DNA from 2 places in the Methylocella sp. genome. Region 2 is predicted to be linked to the other one. Evidence: predicted binding sites of a transcription regulator. Region 2 holds the regulator's gene; the other holds the start of a gene.
The links. The regulator LexA, encoded in region 2, represses DNA repair genes until DNA is damaged. The targets are predictions, from matches to a motif close to TGTTCNNNNTGTGTTCNG.
Positions count from the first base shown of each region.

Region 1: ACILRB_RS02765 (YifB family Mg chelatase-like AAA ATPase) is a predicted target of LexA. The motif match lies at 3,431-3,448, and genes of this name have one in related genera.

Region 1 is NZ_JBGAHM010000003.1:132,160-138,019, forward strand. It holds gene rfaE1 (D-glycero-beta-D-manno-heptose-7-phosphate kinase) at 1-430, opposite strand, end outside; gene ACILRB_RS02760 (AGE family epimerase/isomerase) at 515-1,711, opposite strand; gene ACILRB_RS02765 (YifB family Mg chelatase-like AAA ATPase) at 1,838-3,376, opposite strand; gene ACILRB_RS02770 (TonB-dependent receptor) at 3,666-5,860, shown strand, end outside.
Region 2 is NZ_JBGAHM010000013.1:49,466-55,325, reverse strand. It holds gene ACILRB_RS08070 (superoxide dismutase) at 243-842, shown strand; gene ACILRB_RS08065 (HPF/RaiA family ribosome-associated protein) at 939-1,496, opposite strand; gene lexA (transcriptional repressor LexA) at 1,763-2,464, shown strand; gene ACILRB_RS08055 (DUF1134 domain-containing protein) at 2,502-3,170, opposite strand; gene cysQ (3'(2'),5'-bisphosphate nucleotidase CysQ) at 3,276-4,163, opposite strand; gene glsA (glutaminase A) at 4,324-5,860, opposite strand, start outside.

The DNA.
Region 1 (5,860 bases), on a different contig from region 2:
CGGTGACGCCGATCATGCCCGAAAGGTCGACGCGGCCGTAGGATTCGAGGCAGCGCGCCAGTTCGTCGCGCGCATAATCGAGGCCGGTCAGGCCGACGACGTCGACGGTGGCGCCGAGCGTCGCGAGATTGGCGACGACGTTCGCCGCGCCGCCCGCGACCGAACGCTCGGCGACCGAACGGACGATCGGCACCGGCGCTTCGGGCGAAATGCGGCTGACGTCGCCATGCAGATAGCAGTCGAGGATAAGGTCGCCGATCACGGCGATGCGGCGGCCGGCGAACAGGTCCCGAACCGAGACGATCCGCGGCCCCCGGCCGGGCTCCGCGGCGCCCGGCGCCCCGCCGTCGGCTCCTGAATGACGCGCGAACGGCGAAACGCCCGCCTCGCCCTTCGTTTCGCCATGCGAATCAGGCTCGGACACGTTCATTGAAGGCTCCAGTTTAATTGCCGCGGCCATGGGCCGAGAAAAATCGACATGCAAGGCGGACGCCGGCCTCTCACGCGGGCCGGGTCATGTCCTGGCCGGTTCAAACACGCGGGACGCCTCCGCGGCGGCGAAGAAAAGATGGTAGAGCGAACTCGCCGGGACATAATCGACGAGCGGCGCGCCATCCTCGCCGATATGGTCCGTCCAGCCGCCGAGGAACGGGCGGTCGAGAAAGACCGAGGTCAGGGCGCCGACCATCCGGGCGGCGAGGGCCGGGGCGCCGGCGTCGGATTTTTCGGCCATCGCGGCGGCGGCCTTGAGCGCCTCCGTATGCGGCCACACGCGATGCGAGCTCTTGCGGACGATCATGTCGCGGTCGATCTCGTCGACGATCAGGCCGTCGTCGCCGAAGCCGCGCCGCGCCGCCGACTGATGCAGCTGAAGGATGAACGGCGCGAGCGTCTCGCCCGAAAGCCGCTCATATTGCGACAGCAGCCAGACCCATTCGAAATGATGGCCCGGCTCGAACAGGCCAGCCTTGGCCGAGTCCGGATGATCGCTCCAGTCCTGCGCGAAATATTCGAGCAGCACGCCCGGAACCGGCGTGAACAGGCGCGTGCGGAAGAGATCGACGATGCGGCGCGCCGGTTCGAGGAAGCCCCGCCCCGGGGCGGCTTCCTCAAGGGCGAGGAAAGCCTCGAGAAGATGCATCAGCGGATTTTGCCGCTTTGTCAGGTCGTCGACCGGAAACCGGTCAAAGAGCCCGCCGAAGGCCTTGTCTTCGAGCGAGGCGTCGATGAAGCCGGCCGCCTCGTCGGCGCGCCCGAGAAGCGTCGCGTCGCCGTTGAGCCGGAACAGCGAGGCGAGCGCGAACAGCACGAAGGCGTGGGCGTAGGCGTCGCGCACGGCGGAGACGACGGCGCCGTCCGGCCCGACCGAGAAGGCGACGCCCCGCGTCAGCTTTCCGTCGTCTGCGTAGAGGCGCAAAAGCGAGGCCATGGCGGCTTCGGCGCGGCGGCCGGATTCGGCGGGCGCCCAGCCGAGCCGCGCCGCATGCGAGAAGACGTAGATCTGGCGCGCCTGCACCATCGAGCGGCGCGGCGCGACGACAAGTGGGCGGCCGTCCCAGTCGAGACGCTCATGGAAGCCGCCGAGCGTGGCGTCGAAGCCGACGCCGCCCCAGAGCGGCAGCGCCGCCGTCGTGATCCAGTCGCGAAAGGCGGCGGCGGCCGCTCCAGCTGAAGCGCCGGCCTCCTGTTCGGCGGATGGCGCGTATGTCATCTGATCTGCTTCTCCTGAAACGGACCACGGGCGTGCCCCGCGGGAAACTCCCCCAAATCAGCTTGCGGTTCAATCCCCGCGGCGCGCGCGTTCAGCGCCGCCGGGCCGGGAGGCCAAGCGCGCCGCTCACGCCGCCCGCTTGAACCGCGTCACGTCGACGCGGTAGGACAGAGCCTCGGCGAGATGCGCGGCGCCGACGGTTTCGGCTCCCTCAAGGTCGGCGATGGTGCGGGCGATCTTCAGCACGCGATGAAAGCCGCGCGCCGAAAGCCGCAGGCGCTCCGAGGCGTCCTGCACCAGTCTGAGGCCGCCGGCGTCAGGCCGCGCCGCCTCCTCGATGACGGACGCGGGCGCGGCGGCGTTGGCGCCGACATGGGGAAGGCCCATGCGGGCGTAGCGCGCGCGCTGGACGGCGCGCGCGGCGGCGACGCGCGCGGCGACCTCGCGCGAGCCTTCTGAGGGCGTGGGCAGCATCAGATCGGCCGCCGAAACCGCCGGCGCCTCCACATTGAGGTCGATGCGATCGAGAAGCGGGCCCGAGACGCGCGTCTGATATTGCGCCATGCAACGCTCGTTGGGCTGGCGGCTGCAGGCGAATCCGAGATCGAGAGCGTGGCCGCAGCGGCATGGATTCATGGCGGCGACGAGCTGGAAGCGCGCCGGATAGACGGTGCGATGCGCCGCGCGCGAAATCAAAACCTCGCCCGTTTCGAGCGGCTGGCGCAGGCTGTCGAGCGCCTGGGCCGAAAACTCCGGCAGTTCGTCAAGAAAGAGCACGCCATGATGGGCGAGCGAGATTTCGCCCGGGCGCGCCTTGGCGCCGCCGCCGACGAGCGCCGCCATAGAGGCCGAATGATGCGGCGCGCGAAAGGGCCGCTGGTCGGTGAGCGCGCCGCCGGCGAGGTCGCCGGCGATGGAATGGATGAGCGAAACCTCAAGCAGCTCCGCGGGCGTCAGCGGCGGCAGGATCGAGGGAAGCCGCGCGGCGAGCATCGACTTGCCGGCGCCGGGCGGCCCGTTGAAGAGAAGATTGTGCCCGCCCGCCGCCGCGATCTCGAGCGCGCGCTTGGCGCTCTCCTGGCCCTTGACGTCGCGCAGGTCCAGCGTCGCGGCAGGCTGCGCGCGCACGCCCGGGCGCGGCCGCGCCATGGCCTGCGTCCCCTTGAAATGATTGACGAGCTGGATGAGCGACACGGGCGCCAGCAGGTCGAGATCGTCGCCGGCCCACGCGGCCTCCGGCCCGCAGTCGTGCGGACAGATCAGCCCATGGCCGCGCGCGCTCGCGGCGATGGCCGCGGGAAGCGCGCCGGCGACGGGCGCCACCGCTCCGTCGAGCGCCAGTTCTCCAAGGACGGTGTAGCCGCGGAGCGCGTCGGGCGCGATCGCGCCGATCGCGGCCATGATGCCGAGCGCGATCGGAAGATCGTAGTGGCTGCCTTCCTTGGGCAGGTCGGCCGGCGCGAGATTGACCGTGATGCGCTTGGCCGGAAGCGCGAGCCCCGAGGCGTTGAGCGCGGCGCGCACGCGCTCGCGCGATTCCGCGACCGCCTTGTCGCCGAGGCCGACGACCGAAAACGCCACATTGCCGTTGGCGATCTGCACCTGCACGTCGACCGGGCGGGCCTCGACGCCTTCAAAGGCGACCGTCGCGACTCTTACGACCATGCGTTGAACTCAGCCGTCATTCAACAAAGCATAGCGCGCCCCGCTGCCGCCGGCAAGAACAATGATAGAACGACGCCGGCGTTGCGAGTCCGGCGAAAGGGAGACTCAACGGGCGGAGCAGATTTTTGATCAAAATGAACTTTTCCATTCCTGTAAAGGAATTATTTCACATCGCTGTGAAGTAAATTAGCAACAGGGCCGGGCTTTCTGGGCGCGCCTCTTCACGGCGTCTTGTTCGGCCGACGCGGCCGCCGCTATCGTCTCAGGCGACTTAGAAACTTCGCGAACCATGGGAGCCCAGAACGTGGCGCGCAAATCTGCTTTGAGATCGACGTTATTGCGCGCGGCGGGGATCGCCTCGCTTGGCTTCGCCCAGGCCCTTGCGTCGGGCGCGCTTGCGCAGGACGCCGCCGCGCCGATCGCGGCCGCCCCGACCTATGTGCTGCCCGAGGTCGACGTGGTTTCGCCCTCGCCGCTGCCCGGCGCGACGGGCGAGCAGCGCGACCAGCTTCCGGCCATGACCACAGTGGTGACGGACAAGGAGTTCGCCAACACACGCTCGCCCAATGTCACCGACACGCTGCAGCAGCGCGTGCCGGGCGTGGTCGTCATCGACCTCAACGGCAATCCGTTCTCGCAAGATCTCTATTATCGCGGCTTCACCGCCTCGCCGCTGCAGGGCACGCCGCAGGGCCTCGCCGTCTACCAGAACGGCATGCGCGTCAACGAGGCTTTTGGCGACACCGTCAACTGGGATCTCATCCCGCCGCAGGCCATCGCCCGCGTCGACCTCTTCACCGGCAATCCGATCTTCGGCCTCAACGCGCTCGGCGGCGCGGTGAGCATCGAAATGAAGAACGGCTTCAACTGGCAGGGTTTTGAAGCGCAGGTCATGGGCGGGTCGTTCGGCCGCGCCGCCGCCTATTTCCAGTACGGCAAGCAGATCGGCGACTATGCGGTCTATGTCACGGCCGACACTGCGCATGACGGCGGCTGGCGCTGGAATTCGCCCTCGACGGTCACGCGCGCTTATGGCGACGTCGGCTATCGTTCGCAGGATTCGGAAGTCCATTTCATCGCGTCGGGCTCCTATTCATATCTCGGCGTGATCGGCCCGACGCCCTACAATCTTCTGTCGCAAAGCCTGTCGAGCGTCTTCACTTTTCCGCAGTCGACGCTCAACGAGGCGGGCTCGCTCGCCATGACCGGCAAGTTCGACGTCGGCGCCGGATGGCAGATCGCCAGCAATTTCTACATCCGCCATTTCCAGCAGTGGCACACCGACGGCAATGATTCCGACATCGAGGAATGCGACGACGACAACGAGGGCTTCCTCTGCCTCGACGACGACAATTTCCCGTCGGTGTCGAACGAAAACGCCTTCGTCATTCATGACAAGAACGGCAATCCGATCCCCTTCACGCCGAACACCGTCTACGGCACGATCGACCGCACCAAGACCAATTCGACGACGACCGGCCTGACGCTGCAGGCGAGCAACCGCACCAAGATACTCGACCGCGACAATTTCTTCACGCTCGGCGGCTCGATCGACCGCGGCTTTTTCACCTTCTCGTCGAACTCCATGCTCGGACGCATCCTGCCGAGCCTCGAAGTGGCGCCGACCGGAAACTTCCCCGGCTCCGGCGACATCATCCAGACCGCGGGCATGATCGGCTACGTTCCGACCGCGCTGAGCGGCACGACCACCTATTACGGCATCTACGCGCTCGACACCTACAACCTCACGCCCGAACTCGCGCTTTCGGCCGGCGCGCGCGCCAACATCGCCGTGCTCAAGACCGAGGACGCGACCGGGCTCAACCCGGACCTGAATTCGAGCAGCAATTACAACCGCATCAATCCGGTCGTCGGCCTGACCTACAAGATCGCGCCGTGGATCACGGCCTATGGCGGCTATTCCGAGGCGAACCGCGCCCCGACGCCGCTCGAGCTCAACTGCGCCAACCCCGACAAGCCCTGCCTGCTCGAAAACTCGCTCGTGTCCGATCCGCCGCTGCAGCAGGTGGTGTCGCAGACGATCGAGGCGGGCCTGCGCGGCGCAACCGTCGACCCGTGGTTCAGCGGCCGCCTGGCCTGGAAGGCCGGCTATTTCCACACAAACAACACCAACGACATCATCGCGCTCGCGAGCACCATCACGGGGCGCGGCTATTACGCCAACGTTCCGGGCACGCTGCGCCAGGGCGTCGAGGCCGGCTTCACCTATGACGCCGGCCCGCTCTCGGTGTATGGCAGCTATTCCTACACCGACGCGACCTATCGCTTCACGGGCGAGCTCGCCTCCCCCTTCAACCCTTACGCCGACGAGAACGGCAACGTTCTGGTCACGCCCGGCAAGCATATCGTCGGCATTCCGTCGCAGCTCGGCAAGGTCGGGATCGACTATCAGTTCACGCCGCAGTTCCGCGCCGGCGCGGACGTGCTGATCGTCGGCAACCAGTATCTCGTCGGCGACTTCAC
Region 2 (5,860 bases):
CGAAGCCAAGGCGCGAGCGCCCGGGCCGCCCCGGCGATCCTGCCGCGTCAGGCCGCGCCGCGCCAGCGCCGCCGACTATGGCGGTCGATCCTTACGGGGCGCTTAAGCGTTGAGCAGGGCCCGGCCGCGCGGCGCCGAAGCTTTCGGCGCCGCCGGCCAAGGCGGTTGCTGCGCAAGAGCCAGCGGTCTAGTTAAAGCCGCGCGGCCCTCGCCGGCCGCCGGCGCGACACCAGGAGCAAGCCATGTCCTTCACCCTGCCCCCTCTTCCCTACGCCTATGAGGCGCTGCAGCCCTATATGTCGAAGGAGACGCTCGAATACCATCACGACAAGCATCATCAGGCCTATGTCACCAACGGCAACAATCTGCTGAAGGACTCAGGGCTCGAGGGCAAGTCGCTCGAGGAGATCGTCAAGGAGTCCTACGGCAAGAACGCCGGCCTCTTCAACAACGCCGGCCAGCACTACAACCATCTCCATTTCTGGAGCTGGATGAAGCCGAACGGCGGCGGCGCCATTCCGGGCGAAGTCGAGAAGGCGATCGTCGACAGCTTCGGCTCGGTCGACAAGTTCAAGGAGGAGTTCATCCAGGCGGGCGTCACCCAGTTCGGCTCCGGCTGGGCCTGGCTCTCGGTCAAGGACGGCAAGCTTGCCGTCAGCAAGACCCCGAACGGCGAGAACCCGCTCGTGCATGGCGCGACCCCGATTCTGGGCTGCGACGTCTGGGAGCACTCCTATTACATCGACTATCGCAACCGCCGGCCCGACTATCTCAAGGCGTTCGTCGAAAATCTCGTCAACTGGGATTATGTCGCCGAGCTTTACGCCAAGGCCGCCAAATAAGGCCGGGCGCGTCGCCGCCCCGTCCAGCGGCTGAACGGAGCGGGCCCGCGCGGCCCGCTCCCTTTTTGCGCCGGCGTCATCGCCAGCCGGCCGCGCTCACGCGTCGACGAGCGCGAGCACGGCGCTCGCCTGCGGGCCCATCGGGCCGTCGGGCGCGCGCGACACCTCGACCAGCATGCCGACCTTGAGGGCGTTGAAGTCGCCGCGCGTCACGCAGGCGCGGGTGAAATAGAGGTCCGGCCCGCCGCGCACCTCGACGAAGCCATGGTCCTGCTCGGGAAAGAGCCGCGCCACCACGCCCGTCTCGGGCGCGTTCTCGAGCCGGCGCGAAGTGTTCTTGACGAATTCGGAAACCTGCTCGAGCCGCCGCTCGGCGAGGTCGAAGACCTTGTTGACGAGCGCCGAGGCCTCTCCCTTGCGCTTGCCCTCGGCCTTGGCGACCACGAGCGGCTTGCCCGGAATCTCGACCTCGACGCACAGCGCCAGCGGAACGACCACGGAGTTGGGATCGCGATGCGACGTTCCGACCACGACCCGGCAGCCGATAATGCGGGAATAGGCGTTCTCAAGCCGCTGCGCTCGATCCTGAATGAGTTTTTCGAGCGCGTCCGAGTGCTGGATGTCGCGGAAGACGATCTGCAGCGGTCGATCCATGCCTTTTCTCCTCCAAATGGCCGGCGCCTTTGGCGAAAAGGGTCGCCGTGCGCCGGCGAGAGCGATTAACCTATGGCGCGGCTGAAAGTTCCGTCAACGCCCCGCCGCAAAATCTCTTCGTGAGCCGCCCCTGCCGACGCGCGGGGGCGGGGGGCTTGCGGAACGCAGCACGAACATGTACCGTTCGTTCACCCTTTGTGCGGACCGATTCGCGCGCGGGAGCCCGATTCGCGCGCCGAAAGGCGATCCATGGCGGCCGACGACCCATGTTGACCAAAAAGCAAAGCGAACTCCTGCGCTTCATCAGCGAGCGCCTGAAGGAGACCGGCGTGCCGCCCTCCTTCGACGAGATGAAGGACGCGCTCGACCTGCGCTCGAAGTCGGGCATCCATCGCCTCATCATCGCGCTCGAGGAGCGCGGCTTCATCCGCCGCCTGCCGAACCGCGCCCGCGCCATCGAGGTGCTGCGCATGCCGGGCTCACGGCCTGACGGCGCGCGCGGCCGCAAGTTTGAGCCGAGCGTGATTGAGGGCGATCTTGGACGCGTGCGCCCGCAGCCCGCCCGCGACGACGAGGCGGGCCGCGAAAGCGTCGCCATCCCGGTCATGGGCCGCATCGCCGCCGGCACGCCGATCAGCGCGCTGCAGACGCGCAGCCACGTCATCAGCCTGCCGCCCGACATGCTGACGCAGGGCGAGCATTACGCGCTCGAGGTGCGCGGCGACTCGATGATCGAAGCCGGCATCTTCGACGCCGACACGGTGGTCATCCGCAAGCAGGACACCGCCGAGACCGGAGACATCGTGGTCGCTCTCATCGACGATGAGGAGGCGACGCTGAAGCGGCTGCGCCGCCGCGGCGCCTCGGTCGCGCTCGAAGCCGCCAATCCGGCCTATGAGACGCGCATCTTCGGACCCGACCGGGTGCGCATCCAGGGACGGCTCGTCGCGCTGCTGCGGCGCTACTGACGCCGCGGCCAATGGGCGGCGCCGGGAACGGAGCCGGTCAGAACGGATTCCAGGTCGAAGCCGGCGTGAACTTCAGATAGGAGACGTTGACGCCGAGCCGCGCGCCGACGCCGGAGCGGATCGGCACCACGTAAACATCGTCGTTGATGAAGGCCGACAGGCCGAAGCCGCCGACGAGATAGGCCGAGCCCGCGACGCCGCCGAAACGGTTGAAGATCGCCCCGGTCGAAGGCAGGTTATAGACCAGCATCATGGTCCGCGCCCCGTCGGCGCCGGCGTCGAAGCCGAGCGAGGGGCCCTGCCAGAAGACTTTCACCTGGCCCGCGTTGCGGGTGTACATGGTCCCTTCGCCATAGCGCAGGCCGCCGATGAAGGCGCCGCTCGCCTCCTGCCCCAGAATATAGCCGTTGGGCTTGCCCCAGCGCCGCGTCGCCTGCTCGATCGCCTCGGCGAGGCCGCGCGAGATCGAGCCGAAGAATTTGTGGCCGTTCGTGACGATCTCGTCGGGAGCGAATTCGGAGGGGCGCTCGGTCGCGGCCACGGTCTGAGGCGCGAGCGCCGCGGCGGCGAGAAGCGCGACGCAGACCCCGGCCACGCGCCGGCGCGACGCGGCGCCGGGCCTGTCGCGGCGGCCGGCGGCGCATGGCGACGCCGGCGCGCCGGACCCGGCCCCGACGGCCGACGGCGTCTGTTCAAGCCTGCGCATCGCTCCTCCCTGACGGATCCGCCGCCGCGCTCGCGCCGGCGAGGCGAAAGAGTGTCGCGCCAAGGTTAACGACGGGTTGAGGACGCGTGAAAAAGGCGCGGCGCGTCAGGCGCGCGCCGCCGCCGGATCGCCCCAGGCGACAAAAGGCCCGTTCCTGAACTGCCGCCCGGCCTTGCCATAGCGCAGCGGATGGCGCTCGCCGTCGAGCACGACGCCGCCGGCGGCGCGCAGCACCGCGTCGCCCGCGGCCGTGTCCCATTCCATGGTCTGGCCGAAGCGGGGATAGACGTCGGCGTCGCCCTCGGCCACGGCGCAGAACTTCAGCGACGAGCCGGCGCTGCGCCGCTCATGCACCGGCAGCGTGGCGAGAAACGCCTCGGTCTCGGGGTCGCAGTGGGAGCGGCTCGCGAGCGCGGTCAGGCCCTGCGCCGGGGCGGCGCGGACATGAATCAGGCGGCGCTCGCCGGGCGCGGGCAGCGGCGCGCCGGGCTCGACGCGGCAGGCCGCGGCGGCGGCCCCGGCGATCCACATCCGCCCGAGCGCCGGCGCATAGACCACGCCGGCGACCGGCGCGCCCTCGACGACGAGGGCGATGTTGACGGTGAACTCGCCGTTATGGTCGAGAAATTCGCGCGTGCCGTCGACCGGATCGACCAGGATGAAGGCGTCGCAGGCGACCGTCTTCTTGCCGGCCGCGGCGGCCTCCTCGGCGAGCACCGGAAACTGCGGCAGCCGCTCGGCGAGCCGCTCGAGGATGATCGCTTCGGCGTCTTCGTCGGCGTCGCAGACGGGGCTCTGGTCGGGCTTGCGCCGCGCATGGCTGTCCGAGGCGTAGACCGACATCACGGCGATGGCCGCCTCGAGGGCGATCTCGGCGAAGATTTCCGCGACGGCGTCCCGGTCAAGGGCGGCGATCGGGGCGGCGGCGATCTGGGCGGCGTCGATCGACGCGTGGCGCGTTTCGCTGGCGGCGGATTCGCTGGCGGCGGACATGGAGCTCTCGAAAGCCGCCTCTCATTCATGCCGGGGCGGCGGTCGGCGCTGGACGATTCAGCCGTCAGGGTAAGCCAAGACGGCCATGTCGGGAAATAAAGTAAGCCTTCAGAGCATTAACATTTCGGCGAACGACCGTGAGCCGGAGCGCGGCCGCGCGTCAGCCGCCGAGCGCGCGCGCCGCCGCCGTCGAACGCCGCAGCCGGTCGGCGAGATCGGCGTTGAGCCTGAACAGGATCCGGCTCGCCGCTTCGGGGCGCGCCGCGAGAAAGGCGCGAAGCGCGTCGAGCGGCACGCTCCAGGCGACGGTGTCTTCTTCGGCGACGACGTCGGCCGAACGCGGCGCGGCGGCGAACAGCGCCAGCTCGCCGATCGTCGCGCCGGGCCCGACCGCCGCGACGCGCGGCGCCGCGCCGTCGGCGGCCTCGGCCTCGACGCGCAGGCGCCCGGAGGCGACGGTCAGAATGTCGCGCGCCGGCTCGCCCCGCCGGAACACATGTTCGCCGCGCGCGAAAACGCGCCGCGCCGGCGCGAGCGCGGCGAGGAGGGCCGCGGCCTCGTCCGGATCGAGGCCCGCGAGCCAGTCGGCCGCAAGCGGCGCGAACGCCTCGGGCGGCCCCGACGCGCCCTCGGCGAGAAGCTCGTCTTCGGCGGCTTCGAGCGCGGCGTCGAGATCGGCCGCGCGCGTCGCCGCCGTCGCGCCCGCGGGGAGGCCCGGCGGGGCATGGGCGAGGATGAGCCGGCGCGCCGCCGCGCCGCCCTGCGCCGCCAGCTCCGCGAGGAAGGTCTCGAACAGGAGGGCCGCGCCGCGCTCGACGCGGACGGCGCGGCTCAGGTTGAGGATCGTCACCTCGCCGCGCCCGAGCCCCTCGCCGGCGAGCCGCAGCAGCCGTTCGGCGGCGGCGGGGCAGATCTCGCCCTGGGCGTCGATCACGAGGATGCGCCGCGCCAGCGCGTCGAGCCGCGCCGCGTCCTGCGCCGGGCGTCCGCGCGTCGAGCGCAGAGCGTCGCCGGCGAGCACGCGGCCGGCGCGGGCCTGCGGGCGGGCGCCCAGCACATGCAGCGACAGGCGCTCCGACAGCAGCCGGCAGGCGGCGACGGCGCGCACGCTGTTGCCGAAACGGTCGAGCGGCGGCGAAAAGGCGGCGATCCCGAACTGGCCCGGCGCCGCCGCCACGATCCCGCCCGACACGCCGCTCTTGGCCGGCAGGCCGACCTCATGGGCCCATTGCCCGGCGTAGTCATACATGCCGCAGGTGAGCATCACGGTGAGCACGTCGCAGACATGGTCCTCGGCGACGGCGCGCGCGCCGGTGAGCGGATTGACCCCGCCGTTGGCGAGCGTCGCCGCCATGACGGCGAGGTCGCGCACGTCGACCGAGACGGCGCATTGCCTGAAATAGACGTCGAGCGCGTCGTCGGGCATGGCCTCGATCATGCCGGCGTTCAGCATCAGCCAGGCGATGGCGCGGTTGCGGTGCCCGCTCATCGCCTCCGACCGGAACATCTCCTCGTCGACGTCGAGCGGGCGGCCCGCGAAGCGCGACAAGGTTTCGAGCATGGCGCCGGCGCGCGCCGCCCGGCTGTCTCCGGGAAACAGCGCCGAGACGGCGATGGCGCCGGCGTTGACCATGGGGTTGAACGGACGGTTGCCGACGCTGTCGAGCACGATGGCGTTGAAGGCGTCGCCGGTCGGC